Linked DNA regions of Gottschalkia purinilytica. The main gene of each other region encodes a partner of the protein of the gene in region 2 in a complex. Links are inferred from orthologs where the notes say so. Each region holds a gene or a part of one and is shown on either strand. Other genes may lie near its edges.

Region 1 (8,107 bases), on a different replicon or contig from region 2:
AGTCTAGGTCCTTTTCCTGGAGGACCAAAGTTAGGTATTTGAGGTTCCTCATGCATATTTTGACCTATACCATGACCAACAAAATCTTTGACTACAGAAAATCCATTACTTTCTACATATTTTTGTATAGCATGCGATATATCTGTAAGTCTATAGCCTACCTTAGCAAATTTTATTCCTTCATAGAATGACTGTCTAGTGACTTCTATAAGTTTCTTATCTTCATCAGATATTTCACCAACTGGATAAGTTTTAGCTCCATCTCCATAATATCCATCAACTATTGAGCCTATATCTATACTAATAATATCTCCATTTTTTAACTTTTTTAACCCAGGAATTCCATGTACTACTTCTTCATTTACTGATGCACATATACTTCCCGGAAATCCATTATAACCCTTAAAAGCAGGTATAGCACCTTTTTCTTTAATAAACTTCTCTGCAGCTTCATCAAGTTCCTTAGTTGTTATACCAGGCTTGATTATTTCTTTGAGAAAGGCATGGGTTTCAGCTACAACCCTTCCTGCCATTCTCATTTTCTCAATTTCTCGTTGACTCTTTAATATTATCATTACTTATCGCTCCCTAAAGCATTTACTATGTCAGAAAAGACCTTATCAATATCTTGTTTTCCATCAATGTTTACTAACACACCTTTTTTTTCATAGTAATCAATTAGGGGTTTAGTTTGTTCTAAATAAACTTCTATTCTTTTAGTTACTGTTTCTACTGTATCGTCTTCTCTTTGATAAAGCTCACCACCACAAGCATCACATTTTCCTTCAGCTTTCGTAGGATTAAATTTGATATGGTAGGTAGCTCCACATTCTTTACATATTCTTCTTCCTACTGCTCTTTCGATCAGCTCTTCTTTAGTTACATCTATATTTATAACTTTATCTAGACAATATTCTAAGTTTTTAATCTCTATATCTAAAGCATCTGCCTGCGCTACTGTTCTTGGAAATCCATCTAGTAAAAATCCTTCTTTACAATCTTCTTCTACTAGTCTATCTTTCACGATAGCTACCACTAACTCATCAGGAACTAGTAGTCCTTGATCCATATACTCTTTAGCTTTTTTACCTAATTCAGTTCCTTCACTAATGTTCTTTCTGAATATATCCCCTGTTGATATATGTGGTATTCCATATTTTTTAACTATACCTGATGCTTGAGTTCCTTTTCCAGCTCCAGGTGGTCCTAATAAAATAAGTCTCAATTATATCATCTCCTAAGGAGTTAATATTTTACTTTAAGAAACCTTTGTAGTGTCTAGTAAGCATTTGTGATTCTATCTGTTTCATAGTCTCTAATGCAACTCCTACAACGATTAATAATCCTGTACCACCAAAGTGGATTTTTAATCTTACTATCGCTTCTACAATAACTGGAAGTGTAGCTATTATAGCTAATGTTACTGCTCCAGCAAGTGTTATCTTTGATATAACTTTACTTAAATAATCAGATGTTGGCTTTCCTGGTCTTATTCCAGGTATAAATCCACCATACTGTTTCAAGTTATTCGCATATTCAATAGGATTAAATTGAACAGCTGTATAGAAATATGTGAAGAAAATTATCAGAATTACATTTAATATTGAGTATATCCAAATTCCCGCTGTTCCGTTAAGTGTCAAATAATTTTTAACAAACTCAGCAAAATTACCTTTAAAGAACAATGCTATAATTTGCGGGAAATTTAATAATGAAGTTGAAAATATAACTGGAATAACACCAGCCATTAATACTTTTATAGGTATATGTGTACTTTGTCCTCCGTACATTTTTCTACCTACAACTCTTTTAGCATACTGAACAGGAATCTTTCTTTGTCCTTCCTGTATAGCTATAACTGCAACTATTATAATTAAAGCTATTACTAAGAAAGCCAATATAGAAAGTATCTTCGCTTCCCCAGCTTTATAAAGTTGGAATATTTTTATTACTCCACCAGGTGCTCTTGACACGATTCCCACAAATATTAACAACGATATTCCATTTCCTATACCTTTTTCAGTAATCTGTTGTCCTAACCACATTAGGAAAGCAGTACCTGCAGTTAAAGTAATAACTATAACTGCTACTGAAATAAAGCTCTTATCAACTATAGCTTGATTGAAAAATCCTACACTAAGGCCTAACGCCTGAACTATTGCCAATACTATCGTCAAATATTTAGTATACTTGGATATTTTCTTTCTACCTTCGTCTCCCTCTTTAGCTAACGATTCTAAACTCGGTATTGCTATAGTAAGCAATTGCAGTATAATCGAAGCTGTAATATAAGGATATATGTTCAGTGCAAAGATAGTAAAGTCTTTAAAGGCTCCCCCTGCCATCAAGTTAAGAAAATCTAATAGCCCTCCTGATTGCTGATTAAACATTTGAGCTATTACCTCTTTATTTACCCCTGGCACAGGAATGCTAGATCCCAGTCTAAATATAAACAACATGAATAATGTAAATAACATTTTCTTTCTTAGCTCTGGAATCTTCCAAGCATTTTTAAGAGTTGATAGCAATTTAAATCACCTCTACTTTTCCCCCATTTGCCTCTATCTTTTCAGCAGCAGATTTGCTGAATTTATTAGCTTTGACAGTTAATTTTTTATTTAACTCACCGTTTCCTAAAATCTTAACTCCATCTTCTAACTTCTTGATAAGACCTGATTCAATTAGTAGTTCTGGAGTTATTTCTGTATTATCATCGAATCTGTTTAAATCTTCAAGATTTACTATAACATATTTTGTAGCAAATATATTTGTAAATCCTCTTTTAGGTAGTCTTCTATATAAAGGCATTTGCCCTCCTTCGAAGCCAGGTCTTACACCACCACCTGAACGTGACTTTTGACCTTTTTGTCCTCTACCGGCAGTTTTTCCTTGTCCAGTAGCTGTACCTCTACCTAATCTTTTAGTATTTTTGCTTCCTCCACCTACGTTCGGTCTTAATTGATGTAATTTCATGCTTTACACCTCCTCTATTTTAAGATCATATTATTCAGTAACTTCAACCATATGCTTAACTTTTTCTACCATACCTCTGATTTGAGGAGTATCTTCTTTTTCAACTATTTGACCAATTTTTCTTAATCCAAGAGCTTCAATTGTTCTAACTTGCTTTTCTGATCTTCCTATTTTACTTCTTATTAATTTTATTTGTATTTTAGCCAAGGTGCTTCCCCCCTAACCTAGTAACTCTTCTACAGTTTTTCCTCTTAGCTTAGCAACTTCTTCAGCTTTCTTAAGTTGACTTAAAGCTTGCATAGTTGCATTAACCATGTTTCTTGGATTATTGGAGCCTAAAGACTTACCTCTTAAGTCTCTTATACCAGCTAATTCTATAACCGCACGAACTGGACCACCTGCGATAACTCCAGTACCTTCTGCAGCTGGTTTTAATAAAACTTTACCTGCTCCAAATTCTCCTATAGTTTCATGAGGAATTGTTGTTCCAACCATAGGTACTTTTATTATATGTTTTTTAGCATCTTGGATTGCTTTTCTTATAGCTTCAGGAACTTCTAAGGCTTTAGCCATTCCTACGCCAACGTGCCCATTCTCATCACCAACAACTACAAGGGCACTGAATCTAAAGTTTCTACCACCTTTAACAACTTTAGTTACACGATTTATGCTTACTACGCTTTCTTTTAAATCTAATTCGTTAGCATCAATACGTCCACGGCTCATTTTTTTCCCTCCTTCGTCCTAGAATCTTAATCCTGCTTCTCTTGCTCCATCAGCAAGTTCTTTTACTCTTCCATGGTATAAGTATCCGCCTCTATCAAAAACAACTGTTTCAATTCCTTTTTCTAAGGCTTTTTTAGCTACAAGTTTTCCTACTTCTTTAGCTGCTTCCTTATTACCAGTTGATGATACTTTTTCTTTCAGCTCTTTATCTAAAGTTGAAGCTGAAATTAAAGTTTTTCCAGCAACGTCATCAATTATTTGTGCGTATATATGATTAAGACTTCTGTACACATTTAATCTTGGTCTCTCAGGAGTTCCATTTACAGTTTTTCTTACTCTCATATGTCTCTTTTGTCTCTTTTTGTTACTGTTCACTTTTTTAAGCACCTGCTATCACTCCCTTCTTATTCCTACTTACCTGTCTTACCTTCCTTACGTCTTACCACTTCGTTTTCATATCTTATACCTTTACCTTTATATGGCTCAGGTTTTCTTAATTCTCTTATTACTGCAGCATAGTTACCAACTTTTTGCTTATCTATACCTTTTATTATAATTTTATTGTTTGAAGGAACTTCTACTTCTATTCCTTCTGGATCTTCCATTTCTACTGGATGAGAAAATCCTAAGCTTAGCACTAATTTTTTACCTTGTTTTTGTGCACGGTAACCTACACCAACGATGTCTAATGTTTTTACATATCCATCACTAACACCTTCAATCATGTTAGCTATTAAAGTTCTAGTTAAACCATGTAATGATCTATGGTTTTTTCTGTCACTTGGACGAGTTACATTGATTACATTATCTTCTACATTTATACCTAAGTCTTTGCTAACTTGTTGTTCTAACGTTCCTTTTGGTCCTTTTACCACAACATAGTTATTAGCATCAACTTTGAAATCTACTCCACTTGGAATAGTTATTGGCTTTAATCCTATCCTTGACATAGTTGCACCTCCCGTTCATTAGTTTATGTTAATTTATTACCATACGTAGCAGATTACTTCTCCACCTACTGCTTCTTTTCTTGCTACTTTATCAGTAACTATCCCCTTTGATGTTGAAAGAACTGCTATACCAAGTCCGCCTAATACTCTTGGTATCTCATCACTTTTAACATAAACTCTTAATCCTGGCTTTGATATTCTTTTAAGTCCAGTTATTATTTTTTCATTATCTTTTCCGTATTTCAACTGTACTCTTATGATTCCTTGCTTACCATCTTCTATTACATCAAACCCTTTTATGAAACCTTCTTCTAATAAAATATTAGCTAATGATTTTTTCATATTAGAAGCCGGAATATCTACAGTATCATGTTTTGCATTATTGCTATTTCTAATTCTTGTAAGCATATCTGCTATTGGATCTGTCATAACCATTACAGTCTACCTCCTTCCATTTTAAGACTCATTACCAGCTTGCTTTTCTAACCCCAGGAATTTCACCTTTATATGCTAAATCTCTAAAGCAAATACGACAAATTCCAAACTTTCTTAAGTAAGCATGAGGTCTACCGCAAATTTTACATCTATTATACTCTCTTGAGCTATACTTTTGTTTTCTTTTTTGTTTGATTACCATAGCTTTTTTAGCCATTAGTTTCCCCTCCTTCTCTACTTTTTAAAGGGCATTCCCATAAGAGTTAAGAACTCCTTGGCTTCTTCATCTGTTTCAGCTGTAGTCACAACTATAACATCTAATCCTTTTATACTATCAACTTTATCATATTCAATTTCAGGGAAAATTAATTGCTCTTTAATACCTAAAGCGTAGTTTCCTCTTCCGTCGAAAGATGTATTAGATACTCCTCTAAAGTCTCTTACCCTTGGTAGAGCAATATTCATTAATTTATCAAGGAATTCGTACATTTTTTCTCCTCTTAATGTAACCTTAGCCCCTACTGGCATACCTTCACGAAGCTTGAAGTTAGCAATAGATTTTCTTGCTCTAGTTACTACAGGTTTTTGTCCTGTTATAAGCCCTAATTCTTCTGTTGCTGATTCTAGGATTTTTGGGTTTTCTCTAGCTTCCCCAAGACCCATGTTTAAAATTATTTTTTCTAATTTTGGTACTTGCATTATATTTTTATATTGGAATTTTTCCATTAGAGCTGGAACAACTTCCTTACTATATTTTTCTTTTAAACGTGCAGTCATTATCGTGAACCTCCTTTCGGCGTTAATACTTATTAGTCTAGAACTTCACCACATTTTTTACATACTCTTACTTTGTTTCCGTTCTCTATTTTAGCTCCTACTTTAACACCTTTTTTGTCTTTATTACAATATAACATTACATTTGATGCATGAATTGCACCTTCTTGTTCAATTCTTCCACCTTGTTGCATTTGTTGAGTTGGTTTTTTGTGTTTAGTAACTATATTTACACCTTCAACAATAACTCTATTTTTCTTTGGTAAAGATGTTAGCACTTTTCCTACTTTACCTTTATCTTTTCCAGCTATAACAACAACTGTATCACCTTTTTTTACATGCATTATCCTACACCTCCTCTTATAGTACTTCAGGTGCTAATGATATTATTTTCATGAAGTTTCCTTCTCTTAGCTCTCTTGAAACTGGTCCAAAGATACGAGTACCTACTGGTGATCTATCTTCTTTTATAACAACAGCAGCATTTTCATCAAATTTGATGTAGCTTCCGTCTTTTCTTCTTATTCCTTTAGTTGTTCTTACCACAACTGCCTTAACTACGTCACCTTTTTTCACAACACCGCCTGGCGTTGCACTTTTAACTGAAGCAACTACTATGTCACCTATGTTAGCATATCTTCTATTTGATCCACCTAATACTCTGATTACTAATAGTTCTTTAGCTCCAGAGTTATCTCCAACTTTTAAACGTGATTCATTTTGAACCATCTTATATGACCTCCTTTCACAACCGTAAGGATTACTTAGCTTTTTCTATAATTTCAACTAGTCTCCATCTTTTTTCTCTACTTAACGGTCTAGTTTCCATTATTTTTACTGTATCGCCTATTCCACATTCATTATTTTCATCGTGACACTTAAACTTAGTTGTTCTTTTCACTTGTTTCCCATAAAGTGGATGTGACACAAAAGTTTCTACCGCAACAACTGCAGTTTTATCCATTTTGTCACTTACAACACGGCCTGTTCTAACTTTTCTATTTCCTCTTTCCATCTTGGTTAGCCCTCCTTTCGAAACTATTATGCGTTAGCTTCCTGTATTTCTCTTTGTCTTATTACAGTTTTTACACGGGCAATATCTTTTCTAACTGCTTTTATTCTCATAGGGTTATCAAGTTGACCTGTAGCTAATTGAAATCTTAAATTGAATAATTCAGTTTTTAACTCTACTAATTTACTTCCTAACTCTTGACTAGTCAGTTCACGAACTTCATTAGCTTTCATTAGCTTCACCACCCTCTTCATTCGCATCTTGGCGTGTGATAAATTTACATTTTATTGGCAGTTTATGCATAGCTAGTCTCATAGCCTCTCTTGCCACATCTTCTGCTACACCGGACATTTCAAATAATACTCTACCTGGCTTAACTACAGCTACCCAATATTCTGGTGATCCTTTACCAGAACCCATACGAGTTTCAGCAGGTTTTTGAGTTATTGGTTTATCAGGGAATATCTTAATCCAGATTTTACCCCCTCTTTTTACGTATCTTGTCATAGCTCTTCTGGCAGCTTCTATTTGATTAGATGTAATCCAAGCTGGTTCTAAAGCCTGTAATGCATAATCACCGTAAGTTATCTTATTTCCACGAGTAGCTTTACCTGTCATTCTACCTCTGTGTACTCTACGACGCTTTACTCTTTTAGGCATTAACATAACTATTTCCTCCCTTCCTACGCAATTTAGTTATTATTTTTCAGTGCTTTTTTCCTTACTTTCTACTTTTGAAGTAGGAAGAACTTCACCTTTATATAACCAAACTTTTACTCCTATTTTTCCATAAGTTGTATCTGCTTCAGCAAATCCATAATCAATATCTGCTCTTATTGTTTGAAGTGGTATAGTTCCTTCACTATATCCTTCTGTTCTAGCCATATCAGCTCCACCAAGTCTTCCTGATACAGAAGTTTTGATACCTTTAATTCCTGCTCTCATACTTCTTTGTATAGATTGCTTCATAGCTCTTCTGAAAGAAATTCTTCTTTCTAATTGTCCAGCTATATTTTCAGCTACTAATTGAGCATCTAATTCCGGAACTTTTATTTCTTCAACATTAACTGAAACATTTTTCTTAGTTAGCTTTTCTAGTTCTTTTCTAAGTTGCTCTACTCCTTGACCGCCTTTACCTATAACCATTCCTGGTTTAGCAGTATTTATCGTAACTTTAACTCTATTAGCCGCTCTTTCAATTTCAATTCTTGATACACCAGCAATTAATAGTCTTTTT
Region 2 (8,196 bases):
AAGATAAGGTCAGCATTAAAATATAATATAAGTCCTATAGTATGTGTAGGAGAAACTCTAGAACAGAGAGAGTCAGGGAAAGAAAAGGACATAGTTAAAGAACAAGTAATAAATGGATTGGAAGAAATATCTTCAAGTGATATGGAAAATATCGTTATAGCATATGAACCAATATGGGCTATTGGAACAGGAAAAACAGCGTCAGATGAAGAAGCTAATGAAATGATAGCATTTATAAGAAATACATTAAAAGAAAAATATGGTCAAGAAGTTTCAGATAAAGTTAGAATACAGTATGGTGGAAGTGTAAAGCCTAGTAATATAAAGGATATTATGAGTCAATCAGATATAGATGGAGCTTTAGTAGGAGGAGCAAGTTTAAAAAGTGAAGACTTTTTAAAGCTTGTTAAGTTTCAATAAGGAGATGTAAAGATGTCAGAAAATCTAGTAGCACTTGTTATATTAGATGGTTGGGGAATTGGAGAAGACTATGAAGGCAATTCAATAATGAGAGCAAAGACACCTAACTATAGAATGCTTTTAGAAAACTATCCTAGTACAAAGCTAAAAGCAAGTGGATTATCTGTAGGATTACCAGAAGGACAAATGGGTAATTCAGAAGTAGGTCATTTAAATATTGGTGCAGGACGAATAATATATCAAGAACTTACGAGAATAACTAAAAGTATAGAAAATGAAGAATTTTTTAACAAAAAAGAATTCTTAGAAGCTATAAAAAACTGTAAAAACAATAATTCTAAACTCCATCTTATGGGGCTATTATCAGATGGTGGAGTTCACAGTCATAACTTACATTTATATGCTCTTTTAAAACTTGCTAAAAAAGAAGGTCTCAAAGAAGTATATATACATTGTTTCTTAGATGGTAGAGATGTTCCACCTCAAAGTGCCAAAGGATATATTGAGGAATTAGAAAGCAAAGTACAAGAGATAGGAGTAGGTAAAATAGCTACAATATCAGGTCGATATTATGCTATGGACAGAGATAAAAGATGGGATAGAACTGAGAAAGCATATAATGCACTTACACTAGGAGAAGGTATAAGTGCAAGAACTGCAATAGAGGCTATAGATAATTCATATTCCAAAGATATAACTGATGAATTTGTAATTCCATCGGTTATAACTAATAATAACAATACTCCTTTAGGAACTATAGAAAATAATGATTCAATAATATTTTTCAATTTTAGACCAGATAGGGCAAGACAAATTACTAGGGCTCTTGTAGATAAAGAATTTGAAGGATTTGAAAGAAAGAAAAAAGTTGATACTTTCTTTGTATGCATGACTCAATATGATAAAACTATCGAAAATGTAAATGTAGTATATAAACCTCAGTCATATAAAAATACTTTGGGAGAATATGTAAGTTCTCTTGGACTGAAACAACTAAGAATAGCAGAAACAGAGAAGTATGCTCATGTTACATTCTTCTTTAATGGAGGAGTAGAAAAGCCAAATGAAGGAGAAGATAGAGTTCTTATACAGTCACCTAAAGTAGCAACATATGACTTAAAGCCAGAAATGAGTGCTGTAGAAGTAAAAGATGAAGTTATAAAGAGGATTAAAAGTAAAGAGTATGACTTTATAGTACTGAACTTTGCTAATCCAGATATGGTTGGACATACAGGTATAATAGAGGCTTCTATTGAAGCAATAGAAACAGTAGATTCATGTCTAGGAGAAATTGTGAAAGAAATTGTAAATGTTAATGGAAAAGTTCTAATAACTGCAGACCATGGAAATGCAGAAGAAATGTTAGATAAAGAGACTGGTAAAAAAGTAACAGCTCATACTACTAACAAAGTTCCTTGTATAGTTGTAGGAGAGGGCGATGTAAAGTTAAATGAAGGAATTTTAGCTGATATAGCTCCTACACTATTAGATATGATGAGAGTAAATATTCCCAAGGAAATGACAGGAACGTCACTAATTATAAAAAAATAAGATAAAGACTTATATATACTAGGAGGTAAAAACATGTCAGTAATTACAGATATATATGCTAGAGAAATTCTTGATTCAAGAGGTAATCCAACAGTAGAAGTAGAAGTATGGACAGAAAGTGGAGCTCATGGTAGAGCTGCTGTACCTTCAGGAGCTTCAACAGGAGCTTTTGAGGCAGTTGAATTAAGAGATGGAGAGAATGATAGATACTTAGGTAAAGGTGTAACAAAAGCTGTAGAAAATGTAAATGATATAATAGCACCAAAGCTTATAGGAATGGATGTATTGGATCAAGTTCTTTTAGATAAAACTATGATAGAATTAGATGGAACTGAAAATAAAGGAAAATTAGGGGCTAATGCAATACTTGGAGTTTCAATGGCTGCTGCTAAAGCAGGTGCTGATTTATTAGGTCTTCCATTATATCAATATTTAGGAGGAGTTAATGGTAAGTCTTTACCAGTTCCTATGATGAATATATTAAATGGTGGAGAGCATGCTGATAATAATGTAGACATTCAAGAATTTATGGTTATGCCTGTAGGAGCTTCAAGCTTTAGCCAAGCTTTAAGAATGGGAGCAGAGGTATTCCATAGTCTTAAAAAAGTGTTAAAATCTAAGGGATTAAATACTGCTGTAGGTGATGAAGGAGGATTTGCTCCAAACTTAAAATCTAATGAAGAAGCATTAGCAACAATAGTTGAAGCTATAAGACAAGCTGGATATGAAGAAGGAAAAGATATATTATTAGCATTAGACATAGCGGCTACAGAACTATATGATAAGGAATCAAAAGTTTATAAGCTTGAAGGAGAAGGTAAAGAATTAACTTCTAAAGAATTTGTAGAATTTTATAGTGAATTAGTAGAAAAATATCCTATAATCTCAATAGAAGATGGTTTAGATGAGGAAGATTGGGAAGGATGGAAGTTATTAACTGAAGCTATAGGAGATAAAGTACAATTAGTAGGAGACGATTTATTCGTTACAAATACAAAACGCCTAGAAAAAGGTATAAAAGAAGGCGTAGCTAACTCTATACTTATTAAGTTAAATCAAATAGGAACTATAACTGAAACTTTAGATGCTATAGAAATGGCTAAAAGAGCAGGATATACTGCTGTAATATCTCATAGATCAGGAGAAACTGAAGACGCTACAATAGCTGATTTAGCAGTTGCAGTAAATGCGGGTCAAATAAAAACAGGAGCACCTTCAAGAACAGATAGAGTTGCTAAATATAATCAATTATTAAGAATAGAGGACGTATTAGGAGAATCTAGTCAATATAATGGATTAAAAGTTTTCTACAATGTAAATAGATAAGATTAAAATATAAATGCTGAGTAATAAAGAGTTAGAACTACATTACTCAGCATTTAATTAAACTTAAAACTATATACCATATTATAGTCTACATATTGATTTTATCCAATGTCTGTGATAAAATGATTTTGTTCATTAGAGGATGGGAGGTGGAACTATGTCTACACTATTTACTATACTTATATTAGTAGCAAGTGTTATTCTTATAATTAGTGTTTTATTACAAAATGAAAAAGATCCAGGTTTATCAGGTACTCTAGGTGGTGGAGCAGCTGAAAGTAGTTGGGGAAGAAGTAAAGGAAAAAGCTATGAAGCGTTACTTGATAAGTTAACTGTTATATCAGCTGCAATATTATTTATTTCTTCAATTGCATTGGCAGTATTAACAAAATAAAATTTTTATATTGAAAGTAATGATATGTAGTTAAGTGAAAATAATGATATAAAAATATATAAGAGTAAGCGGTTCAATACAGTGAATCGCTTTTATTATGTAGATTTTTATTTAGTTTTATAAGGTTTAAATCTCTTTTAACGAATTAGTAATTAAATTATAAATATGAAATTAAGGGTTATAAATGACATAGATTACTATTTAATTTAATAATAAAGAAAATTAAACATTTCGGCATTTTACTTGCATACAAAACCAAATAAGCACTTTAAGGTATTTAAATAGTATGGTATAAATCCAAAACTTTTGCTATAATCATATAAGTGAATGAATAAAATTATAAATATATTACAGTGGATATAGCTTATAAATAAAAGAATTAATATGTAAGGATGGGTTGAGTATGAAGGTCAATATAGATGGAGTTGAAATAAATTATATATGTGAAGGGGAAGGAAAAAACGTTTTGCTACTTCACGGTTGGGCAGCAAATATAGGCACTATGCTACCTATACACAATCACCTAAAAGACAAATTCAAGGTATATACTCTTGACTTTCCAGGATGTGGAGAAAGCGAGGAGCCTAAGGATGTTTGGGGTGTATATGAGTATGCTGACATGGTTAAGAAATTCATAGATATAATGGGTATGGATGAAGTAATATTAATAGGTCATTCACATGGAGGAAGAGTATCAATAGTATTAAGTACTCAGTATCCAGACATGGTTAAGCAAATGATACTTATAGATAGTGCTGGGATAATACCAAAAAGAACATTAAAATATTATTTTAAAATATACACATTTAAAACTCTTAGAAAAATATACAATTTAGCATTTTTTTGGATAGACAAAGAAAAAAGATTGGAAAAGTTTTATAAAAAATTTGGTTCGACAGACTATCAACAAGCATCAGGTGTAATGAGAAAGATACTTGTTAAAGTGGTAAATGCAAATTTAAGACCATTATTAAAAGATATTAAAACTCCTACTTTGTTAGTATGGGGTAGAGAAGATAATGATACTCCAGTATATATGGGAGAAATAATGGAAAAAGAAATAAAAGGTAGTGGTTTAGTAGTGTTAGAAAATGCTGGACATTACTCGTATTTGGATCAATTTAATAGATTTAAATTAATACTAGATAGTTTTTTAACTGATGACAAGAATAATTAAATTTCAAAAGTATGGAATACTTTTTAAGTTAAGCTAGGGAGCGTGAAATAAATGAATTCAATCTTTATACCTGTAGTAATTGCTTCTATAGTAGTATGGGGTATAGCTTTTTATTTTAGAAGCAGATTTTTGCTACATATGATGCAGTTGGAAGGATATAAGAATAAGAATTTCTTAAATTGGATAAATGAATTTAAACACAGAGCATTCTATTCAAAATTAAATCTAACAACATTTCTAGCACTTATACTAATAATATTAGCTTTAGTTACTAAAAATGGTAAGCTAGTTGGTGTAAGTGCATTGTCATGGTGTGCTTTTATAATGTTAGGTATAAAGTTTAAAAAGGAAAAAGTGAAAAAAGATTTAGTATATACAGAAAGAGCTAAAAGACTTATGACCACTAATATAATAGTGAACATAGTGCTAATAATAATCGCAATAATCATACTTGTTTTAACTGTAGAAAATACTTATTTCTTATATTTATCTGCTCTTTTATTTATTACTGTTACTTATTATCTTCAACCTTACGTTTTATATTTATCTAATGTAATTGTAGCGCCTATTGAAAAAGGAATTAATCAGAAATTTTTTGATATGGCACATGATAAGGTTAGAAGTTTTGATAAATTAAAAATAGTTGGTATCACAGGTAGTTACGGGAAAACAAGTACCAAATTTTTAACTTCTACAATATTAGAGGAAAAGTACAATGTTTTAAAGACTCCAGAAAGTTATAATACTCCAATGGGAGTTAGTAAAGTAATAAACAATGACTTGAATAAAGAACATGAAGTATTTGTTGTAGAAATGGGAGCTAGAAATATTGGGGATATAAGAGAGATGGCAGAACTAGCGGGACCTAAAATTGGAATAATTACTTCTATAGGGCCTACGCATTTAGAAACGTTTGTAAACATAGAAAATATAATGAAAACTAAATATGAACTAATAGAAGAGCTTCCAGCTGATGGTATTGCAATATTCAATTATGATAACAAGTATATAAAGAAACTTGCAGATAAAACTTTTAAAGAAAAAATACTGTATGGAATGGAAGATATAGAAAATCTTGATTTGTACGCGACTGATATAGAGGTTTCTGAAACAGGATCAACATTTAAACTAGGTGATAAAGAAGGAAACTCTATAATTTGTTCTACTCAGCTTTTAGGAAAACATAATATAGCTAACTTACTAGCTGGTGCAGCTGTAGCAAGAGCATTAGGTCTTACTTTTGAAGAAATAGCTTCTGGTATTAGTAAAGTAGAAGCAGTACCACATAGATTACAACTTATAAACCCTGGTACAGGAGTAATAATTATTGATAATGCTTTCAATTCAAACCCAATAAGTTCTAAAGCTGCATTAGAAGTTTTAGGACAATTTAAAGAAGGAAGAAAGATAATAATAACTCCTGGTATGGTGGAGCTTGGAGATGAAGAGGCAGAAGCAAATAAGGAGTTTGGAAGAAATATTGCTAAAACCTGTGATTTTGCTATATTAGTAGGAAAAAATAGAACAAAACCTATACAAGATGGAATCAATGAAATGGGATTTTCAAAAGAAAATCTGTTTGTAGTAGCTAGTCTAGATGAAGCTACTAAAGCTCTTCAAAGTATTGTGAGAGCGAAAGATGTAGTATTATTTGAAAATGACTTACCTGATAATTATAATGAATAGAGAAGATCATATATCAAGCATTAAAAAAATAAGATTTCAATGCTTGATATATGATGAAAATATAAGGTATTGACTTAAAAAAATAGATAGAATACTGGTATTGAAAATAGTAAAATTCTAGGTGCTATAAACTCTATGTATTAATGAAGATAAGATTTTTTTAAGAATTTTACTATTTATGTTTACTTATCGTGTAACAAAGCTTTTTGAGACATGTATTTTTATATTAGGTAAATTACTTACTATTAATTTTGTGTCGCTTATATTTTATAATAAATATTATGATAATTTGAATGGAGGATTTTTATGAAAAAGAAAATAGGTGTACTCTTTGGCGGAAGAAGTGTTGAGCACGAAGTTTCAGTTATTACAGGTATGCAAGTTATAGAGAACATAGATAAATCTAAATACGAAGTTGTACCTATTTTTATAAATAAAGATGGAAAGTGGCTTACAGGTGAAGAATTATTGAAATTTGATAATTTTAAAAATAATAATTTGAAGAATTTAAAAGAAATTGTAGTGACATCTTTATACAATGATAATAAAATATATTCACATCCAGAAAATATAGGATTCTTAGGTAAAAAGTTTGTTGAGGATCTTGATGCAGTATTTATTGCTTTACATGGGACAAATGGAGAAGATGGTACTATACAAGGAGTGTTTGAGCTAATTAATATACCTTACGTAAGTGCAGGGGTAGTAGGATCTGCAGTCGGAATGGATAAAATATTAATGAAAGATGTATTTAAATCACACGGATTACCTATAGTTGGTTATACATGGTTCTTTAGAAAGAAATGGAATGATGATAAAGAAGCTGTAATATCACAAATTGAAGAAAAATTAAATTATCCTGTATTTGTAAAACCAGCTAACTTAGGTTCAAGTGTTGGTATTTCAAAAGCTAAGGATAGAGATGGGTTGATAGAATCTATAGAAGTAGCTATAAGATATGATAGAAAAATTATAGTTGAGCAAAGTATAGAAAATCCTAGAGAAATTAACTGTGCTGTTATGGGATATGATGATGAGGTAAAAGCATCATTATGTGAAGAGCCAATCGGATGGACTGATCTGTTAACATATGAGGATAAATACGTAAATAGTAATTCAAAAGGAACAAAAGGTGGAGGAAGAAACATACCTGCTGATATACCAGAAGATAAAGCTAAGGAAATCCAAGAGACAGCTAAAAAGTCATTCATGTCTATAGACTGTAAAGGAAATGCAAGAATAGACTTTTTAATGGATAAAGATGAGAATATATATGTAAATGAAATTAATACTCAACCGGGATCAATTGCATATTATTTATGGGAGCCTATGGGAATATCATTTACTAAACTTATAGATGAATTAATTGAAATAGCAACAAAAGTTCATAAAGAGAAAAATCAAAATATGTATTCATATGATGTAGATTTATTTAGTAGAGTGCAATTTGGTGGAAGTAAGGCTAAAAAAATATAATATAATTTTATTATTAAAAAGGCATGTTATATGTAACATGTCTTTTTAATATTTATAAAAAAAGTTATAATTATATTAATAAATCTTTACTTGAGAGGTAAATATATGTATATGATAGTATATAATCTAAATACATATTTATTAATATATAATTTTAGATTGTATA

What was found.
Region 1: the proteins of secG (region 2) and secY are in contact, whole or in part, in a crystal structure (PDB 5AWW), measured with the Thermus thermophilus proteins. The link is inferred for Gottschalkia purinilytica from one-to-one orthologs. Residues at the interface, in WP_223903268.1 of Thermus thermophilus: Tyr5, Ile9, Tyr12, Leu13, Ala16, Leu19, Val20, Val23, Leu24, Gln26, Glu27, Pro28, Gln30, Gly31, Ala32, Asp34, Leu35, Met36, Gly37, Gly38, Ser39, Ala40, Asp41, Leu42, Phe43, Ala45, Arg46, Val48, Tyr53, Thr56; in WP_096411648.1 of Thermus thermophilus: Leu14, Gln16, Arg17, Phe20, Ile34, Pro35, Pro37, Ile72, Arg108, Arg109, Asn112, Gln113, Arg116, Ile117, Ile120, Pro145, Gly146, Trp147, Phe152, Phe155, Val156, Val159, Thr160, Val162, Ala163, Gly164, Ala166, Leu167, Trp170, Glu173.

Annotation. Positions count from the first base shown.
Region 1 is NZ_LGSS01000010.1:90,800-98,906, reverse strand. The notes cover bases 392-3,248. They hold secY (preprotein translocase subunit SecY), read right to left. Parts: upstream 2,529-3,248; coding sequence 1,254-2,528; downstream 392-1,253. Other genes in these bases: rpsE (30S ribosomal protein S5), read right to left, coding at 3,193-3,248; rpmD (50S ribosomal protein L30), read right to left, coding at 3,004-3,180; rplO (50S ribosomal protein L15), read right to left, coding at 2,530-2,973; CLPU_RS10860 (adenylate kinase), read right to left, coding at 575-1,225; map (type I methionyl aminopeptidase), read right to left, coding at 392-575. In the rest of the region: more of map, read right to left, coding at 1-391; more of rpsE, read right to left, coding at 3,249-3,699; rplR (50S ribosomal protein L18), read right to left, coding at 3,718-4,086; rplF (50S ribosomal protein L6), read right to left, coding at 4,110-4,649; rpsH (30S ribosomal protein S8), read right to left, coding at 4,686-5,084; CLPU_RS10820 (type Z 30S ribosomal protein S14), read right to left, coding at 5,116-5,301; rplE (50S ribosomal protein L5), read right to left, coding at 5,319-5,861; rplX (50S ribosomal protein L24), read right to left, coding at 5,894-6,202; rplN (50S ribosomal protein L14), read right to left, coding at 6,219-6,587; rpsQ (30S ribosomal protein S17), read right to left, coding at 6,619-6,873; rpmC (50S ribosomal protein L29), read right to left, coding at 6,900-7,103; rplP (50S ribosomal protein L16), read right to left, coding at 7,093-7,536; rpsC (30S ribosomal protein S3), read right to left, coding at 7,570-8,107. UniProt on the Bacillus subtilis protein: The central subunit of the protein translocation channel SecYEG. Consists of two halves formed by TMs 1-5 and 6-10.
Region 2 is NZ_LGSS01000001.1:273,442-281,637, reverse strand. Bases 2,127-5,072 are described here. They hold secG (preprotein translocase subunit SecG), read left to right. Parts: upstream 2,127-3,454; coding sequence 3,455-3,691; downstream 3,692-5,072. Other genes in these bases: CLPU_RS01360 (UDP-N-acetylmuramoyl-tripeptide--D-alanyl-D-alanine ligase), read left to right, coding at 4,920-5,072; CLPU_RS01365 (alpha/beta fold hydrolase), read left to right, coding at 4,095-4,868; eno (phosphopyruvate hydratase), read left to right, coding at 2,127-3,297. In the rest of the region: tpiA (triose-phosphate isomerase), read left to right, coding at 1-420; gpmI (2,3-bisphosphoglycerate-independent phosphoglycerate mutase), read left to right, coding at 433-1,971; more of eno, read left to right, coding at 2,005-2,126; more of CLPU_RS01360, read left to right, coding at 5,073-6,554; CLPU_RS01355 (D-alanine--D-alanine ligase family protein), read left to right, coding at 6,861-8,030. UniProt on the Bacillus subtilis protein: Involved in protein export. Participates in an early event of protein translocation.